DNA from 3 places in the Pantoea sp. SGAir0215 genome. Region 1 is predicted to be linked to each of the others. Evidence: predicted binding sites of a transcription regulator. Region 1 holds the regulator's gene; each other region holds the start of a gene.
The links. The regulator sigma-54, encoded in region 1, starts transcription at its own class of promoters, with help from an activator protein. The targets are predictions, from matches to a motif close to GTTGGCACANNTTTCGCTNT.
Positions count from the first base shown of each region.

Region 2: the regulator sigma-54 is predicted to act here: its motif matches at 1,189-1,208, upstream of glnK (P-II family nitrogen regulator).
Region 3: the regulator sigma-54 is predicted to act here: its motif matches at 731-750, upstream of C1N64_RS01040 (gamma carbonic anhydrase family protein).

Region 1 is NZ_CP028031.1:1,060,404-1,062,676, reverse strand. Features, by position in the region: gene lptB (LPS export ABC transporter ATP-binding protein) at 1-520, shown strand, start outside; gene rpoN (RNA polymerase factor sigma-54) at 569-2,005, shown strand; gene hpf (ribosome hibernation promoting factor) at 2,024-2,273, shown strand, end outside.
Region 2 is NZ_CP028031.1:1,660,581-1,662,853, forward strand. Features, by position in the region: gene C1N64_RS07750 (SmdB family multidrug efflux ABC transporter permease/ATP-binding protein) at 1-1,002, shown strand, start outside; gene glnK (P-II family nitrogen regulator) at 1,260-1,598, shown strand; gene amtB (ammonium transporter AmtB) at 1,632-2,273, shown strand, end outside.
Region 3 is NZ_CP028031.1:208,007-210,279, forward strand. Features, by position in the region: rRNA gene C1N64_RS01035 (16S ribosomal RNA) at 1-535, opposite strand, end outside; gene C1N64_RS01040 (gamma carbonic anhydrase family protein) at 1,027-1,593, shown strand; gene C1N64_RS01045 (DUF1488 family protein) at 1,548-1,805, opposite strand; gene aroE (shikimate dehydrogenase) at 1,802-2,273, opposite strand, start outside.

The DNA of each region.
Region 1 (2,273 bases):
TCTGCCGCTCCACGCGCGTGCGCGTCGCGGTATCGGCTACCTGCCCCAGGAAGCGTCAATCTTCCGGCGTCTGAGCGTTTACGACAACCTGATGGCCGTGCTGCAAATTCGTGATGATTTAACCGAAGAACAGCGACAGGATCGGGCGAATGAGCTCATGGATGAGTTCCATATTGCACATCTGCGCGACAATATGGGACAGTCACTGTCGGGCGGTGAACGTCGCCGTGTGGAAATTGCCCGTGCGCTGGCCGCAAATCCCAAATTCATTCTGCTGGATGAGCCTTTTGCCGGTGTTGACCCGATTTCCGTTATTGATATCAAAAAGATTATTGAACATCTGCGCGACAGTGGGCTTGGCGTGTTAATCACTGACCACAACGTGCGTGAAACGCTGGCGGTCTGTGAACGGGCCTATATTGTCAGCCAGGGCAACCTGATTGCTCACGGTACGCCGAATGAAGTCCTTGCAGATGAGCAGGTTAAACGTGTTTATTTGGGTGAAGAGTTCAGACTCTGATAAGGTGTCGTTAATACTGATGGTTACCCGGGAATATTCATCCTGTCTATGAAGCAAGGTTTACAACTCCGGCTCAGCCAGCAACTGGCGATGACCCCACAACTGCAACAGGCGATACGTCTGTTGCAGCTTTCTACGCTTGAACTTCAGCAAGAGCTACAGCTGGCCCTGGAAAGTAATCCCCTGCTTGAACAGACTGAACAGCATGAAGAAATAGACGCAAAAGAGTATCAGGAAGGCGAAGCGGGACTTGATACGCGTGAAGCGCTGGAACAAAAGGATATGCCCGAAGAGCTGCCGCTCGACGCGACCTGGGATGAAATCTATACCGCGGGAACGCCATCAGGAACCGGTACGGACTATCAGGATGACGAACTGCCCATCTACCAGGGCGAAACCACCCAGTCGCTGCAAGATTATCTGATGTGGCAGGTTGAGCTGACGCCGTTTAGCGATACCGATCGGGCGATCGCGACGTCTATCGTCGATGCCATTGACGATACGGGTTATCTTACCGTTTCGCTTGAAGACATTCTCGACAGTATCGGCGATGATGAGCTGGAAATGGACGAAGTTGAGGCCGTTTTAAAGCGCATTCAACATTTTGATCCGATCGGCGTAGGTGCACGTGATTTGCGTGATTGCCTGCTGGTACAGTTGTCGCAGTATGCGCCTGAAACGCCAACGCTCTCTGAAGCCCGCCTGATCGTCAGCCATCATCTTGATCTGCTGGCCAACCATGATTTCCGCAGCCTGATGCGCGTCACGCGTTTAAAGGAAGACGTACTGAAAGAGGCAATGCTGCTGATTCAGTCGCTCGATCCACGTCCGGGCCAGTCGATCAATACTGGCGAGCCTGAATACGTTATTCCTGATGTGCTGGTCCGTAAAGTTGCGACGCGCTGGACGGTAGAACTTAATACCGACAGTCTGCCGCGGCTTAAAATCAACCAGCACTATGCCGCCATGGGCGGTGCTGCGCGTAATGACAGTGACAGTCAGTTTATCCGCAGTAATTTGCAGGAGGCGCGCTGGCTGATCAAAAGTCTGGAAAGTCGCAATGAGACGCTGTTAAAAGTCTCACGCTGCATTGTTGAACAGCAACAGGCCTTTTTTGAGCAGGGCGAAGAGTTTATGCGTCCGATGGTGCTGGCCGATATTGCCCAGGCGGTGGATATGCATGAATCCACGATTTCCCGCGTCACCACGCAAAAATATCTTCACAGCCCGCGTGGCATTTTTGAACTGAAGTATTTTTTCTCCAGTCATGTTAATACTGAAGGAGGAGGCGAAGCCTCATCTACTGCGATACGGGCACTAGTAAAAAAATTAATCTCGGCGGAAAATCCCGCTAAACCCTTGAGTGACAGTAAACTGACCTCCATGTTATCTGATCAAGGGATCATAGTGGCACGTCGTACCGTTGCAAAATATCGAGAGTCTTTGTCCATACCGCCTTCAAACCAACGTAAGCAGTTGGTTTAACAGAGAGAAGGAAGACCTATGCAGCTGAACCTTACCGGGCAAAATGTTGAAATCACCGAGCCACTGCGTGAATTCGTCACGGCGAAATTTGCCAAACTGGAACACTACTTTGATCATATCAACCAGGTATATGTTGTCCTGAACGTTGAGAAGGTGACACAGGTTGCTGATGCCACATTGCACGTTAACGGGGGCGAGCTGCACGCCACATCGGAAGCGGAAGATATGTATGCGGCAATTGACGGACTGATTGACAAGCTGGCCCGTC
Region 2 (2,273 bases), 600 kb from region 1:
TTCTCCGCGCTGATACTCTGCGGATTACTGTTGCTGTTCAGCTTTTCGGTGCCGGGTGTGTTTGAAGTTGGGGTACTTTACGCCTTTATTACCTATCTGGGGCGCCTCAATGAACCGCTGATCGAACTGACCACCCAGCAGTCGATGCTGCAACAGGCGGTCGTGGCGGGCGAACGTATTTTTGAACTCATGGATGCGCCACAGCAGCATTACGGTCATGACGATCGGCCTCTGCAATCGGGACGTATTACGCTGGAGAACCTGAGCTTTGCCTACCGGGACGATCGTGAGGTGCTGAGTAATATTGATCTCGACGTGCCTTCGCGGGGCTTTGTCGCCCTGGTGGGACATACCGGCAGCGGCAAGAGCACACTGGCAAATTTGCTGATGGGCTATTACCCCGCCACGCGCGGCGAGGTGCGCCTGGACGATCGTCCGCTTAACCAGTATTCCCATGAGGCACTGCGTCGCGGTATCGCGATGGTACAGCAGGATCCGGTGGTGCTGGCCGACACGCTGTTAGCGAATGTACGGCTGGGTCGGGATATCAGTGAAGAGGCGGTCTGGTCAGTACTTGAACAGGTACAGCTGGCCCCGCTGGCGCGCGCCTTGCCTGACGGTATCCATACCCGACTGGGAGAGCAGGGTAATAATCTCTCGGTAGGGCAGAAACAGTTACTGGCCCTGGCTCGGGTGCTGGTGCAACTGCCGCAGATTTTAATACTGGATGAAGCTACCGCGAATATTGACTCCGGCACGGAGCAGGCGATCCAACACACGCTGCGCACCTTACGTCAATATACGACCCTGGTAGTGATTGCTCACCGCCTTTCCACTATCACCGAGGCCGATACGATTCTGGTTTTGCACCGTGGCCGTGTTGTCGAGCAGGGGAATCATCAGCAGCTGCTGGCCTTGCAGGGCCGTTACTGGCAAATGTACCAGCTGCAGCAGGCAGGTGATCAGCTCGAATCGGATGAGGTGCTGACCAGTGCCGGATGATCTGCACCTTTTTTGCGCATTTTTTCCTTGTTGACCCGTTTGGATGCACGTCTTTGTGCTTAACAGCACCAAAAGCGTGCATCCGCTTCGCTTAGTCATCCCATCACTGCGCCCTGCTTATTTATTCTGCGTTTCCTAACCCTGATTCCATCGCAGCCTGAAAAGTGATTTTGCCCACTGATTATATCTGGCACAGGCTTTGCTTAACTCTCTCCGTGTCCATGAGACCGACCTATTTTAATCCTTAAGGAGAGGCTATGAAGCTGGTTACCGTCGTGATTAAGCCGTTCAAGCTGGAAGATGTGCGAGAAGCATTGTCTTCAATTGGTATTCAGGGACTGACCGTCTCCGAAGTTAAAGGTTTTGGGCGTCAGAAAGGACATGCTGAACTCTATCGCGGGGCGGAATACAGCGTAAATTTTCTGCCGAAAGTAAAAATTGATATCGCCATTGCCGATGACCAACTGGACGAAGTAGTGGACGTAATCAGTAAAGCGGCTTACACCGGAAAAATTGGCGACGGCAAGATTTTCGTTGCTGAACTGCAGCGCGTGATTCGCATACGTACCGGCGAAACCGACGAAGCCGCACTGTAAACAAGACTCAGTAATGTGATGGGATGGAAAAAAATGAATAAAATGCTGACCAAGTTGGGCCTGACCAGCCTGGCAATGTTACCGTCGCTGGCGATGGCGGCACCTGCCGTAGCGGACAAAGCCGACAACGCCTTTATGATGATTTGCACCGCACTGGTGCTGTTTATGTCAATTCCTGGGATTGCACTGTTTTACGGCGGCCTGATCCGCAGTAAAAACGTGCTGTCGATGCTCACACAGGTTGCGGTGACCTTCTCGCTGGTGTGCGTACTGTGGGTGGTTTATGGCTACTCACTGGCCTTCAGCGAAGGCAATGCCTTCTTTGGCAGCTTCAACTGGGCCATGCTGAAAAACATTGCACTGACCGCCGTCATGGGCACCTTTTATCAGTATATTCACGTCGCGTTCCAGGCATCCTTTGCCTGTATCACCGTCGGTCTGGTCGTCGGTGCGCTGGCGGAACGTATCCGTTTCTCCGCGGTGCTGATTTTTGTCGGTGTCTGGCTGACCCTGGCTTATCTTCCCATTGCGCATATGGTCTGGGCGGGCGGCTTACTGGCTCAGGATGGCGCACTGGACTTCGCGGGCGGCACGGTGGTGCACATTAACGCTGCGGTAGCCGGTCTGGTTGGTGCTTACCTGGTGGGCAAACGTGCCGGTTTTGGCAAAGAAGCA
Region 3 (2,273 bases), 850 kb from region 1:
TATTACCGCGGCTGCTGGCACGGAGTTAGCCGGTGCTTCTTCTGCGGGTAACGTCAATTGCTGAGGTTATTAACCTCAGCACCTTCCTCCCCGCTGAAAGTACTTTACAACCCGAAGGCCTTCTTCATACACGCGGCATGGCTGCATCAGGCTTGCGCCCATTGTGCAATATTCCCCACTGCTGCCTCCCGTAGGAGTCTGGACCGTGTCTCAGTTCCAGTGTGGCTGGTCATCCTCTCAGACCAGCTAGGGATCGTCGCCTAGGTGGGCCGTTACCCCGCCTACAAGCTAATCCCATCTGGGCACATCCGATGGTGTGAGGCCCGAAGGTCCCCCACTTTGGTCTTGCGACGTTATGCGGTATTAGCTACCGTTTCCAGTAGTTATCCCCCTCCATCGGGCAGTTTCCCAGACATTACTCACCCGTCCGCCACTCGTCACCCGAGGAGCAAGCTCCTCTGTGCTACCGTCCGACTTGCATGTGTTAGGCCTGCCGCCAGCGTTCAATCTGAGCCATGATCAAACTCTTCAATTTAAAGTTTGATTTGCTGCAACCAGTGCAGCGGTGCTCAAGGAAAACGTCGTAATGAATTTCAATACGTGTTCACTCTTAAGACTTGATATTTTTTTGCGTCCGGAGACGCGGATATCAATCCTGCGAGTGCCCACACAGATTGTCTGATAAATTGTTAAAGAGCAGTGCAACCAGCGGGTTAACCGTCTGTTGCGAGGTGGCGTATATTACGCTTTCCTCTTTCAGAGTCAACCTCTTTTTCAGAAGTTTTTCTCCGGCGGCTCAGTTGCCTGACCCTCTCAACACCGCATTCCGTAAGCCGTTGTGCCGTGTCGATGGAGGCGCATTATAGGGATCCGAATGAATTGCACAACCCTTTTTTTGGATCTTTTTACTGACTGCCGAGAAAACATTCATATTGATTAGATCACCAACGATCCGGCACAAAATCCCCTTGCCAGTTGGTCAGAATCGCATCAGGCTGCCAGTAAACTCAGTAAAAGGAGAACAAAATGACTGTAGCGTTACGCCCTTACAAACATCTTTTCCCAAAATTGGGTCTGCGCGTCATGGTTGATCCCACCAGCGTGGTAGCGGGTGACGTCATTATGGAAGATGATGTAGGTATCTGGCCGTTAGTCGCTATTCGTGGCGATGTGAACCAGGTGCATATTGGTGCCCGAACCAATATTCAGGATGGCAGCGTCCTGCATGTCACGCATAAATCAGAGGCCAACCCTGCCGGTTTTTCTCTGATAATTGGGGAAGACGTAACGGTTGGGCATAAAGCGATGCTGCATGGCTGCACGATAGGCAATCGCGTACTGGTTGGAATGGGCTCAATCGTACTGGATGGCGTCATTGTTGAAGACGACGTTATGATTGGTGCCGGGAGCCTGGTTCCCCCCGGCAAACGACTGGAAAGTGGCTATCTGTATGTCGGGAGCCCGGTCAAACAAATCCGGCCGCTGAATGAAAAAGAAATTGAAGGTCTACTTTACTCTGCCAGCAACTATGTTAACTGGAAGAACGACTATCTGGCCGGAGACAGCCAGACCCATCCTTCATTATCGACCTGATCGTTTCGAATGCAGTCTTCGGCCTGATCTTCCAAATCCCAGCGATGATGGCGAAACAGCGTCATCGCTTCTCCCTCACCGAACTGTTCATTAAGCGCCTCAACACTGATAGCGCAGGTTAAGCCCAACCCGTTTACCAGAACAGGGAAACAAACGGCCCTTAGTTCTGTATTCAGGCTTTCCCGATCAGGAAACTGTATCGCCTGGTTCATGACTGCATCCCGGCTTTTAATGAGGCGATGACCGGTGCGATTTCGGGCATCACCCCGTGCCATAGATGAAAGGCATGCGCGGCCTGACCCACCAGCATCCCCAGCCCGTCAGCAAGATGAGATGAACCGTGCTGCTGACACCAGCGCAGGAAAGGCGTTAAGCCACTCTGATAGAACATATCGTAGCAACGTAGCTCAGCATGAACTAATGAAGGCGGCAACGGCGGTACTTCTCCCTGAATACCACTTGATGTGGCATTAATGACAAGGTCGAAATGTCTATCCACAAGCGCGTCAAACGAACACGCATTAATCGCTCCGCGATGGGCAAACTCTGCGGCCAGAGTCTGCGCATTCAACGCCGTTCGGTTCACGACCGTGATCGTTGCTCCCATTGAAAGCAGAGGGAGAATGACGCCCCGAGCGGCCCCACCTGCCCCCACCAGCAGAAGATGGCTGTCGGGCTTA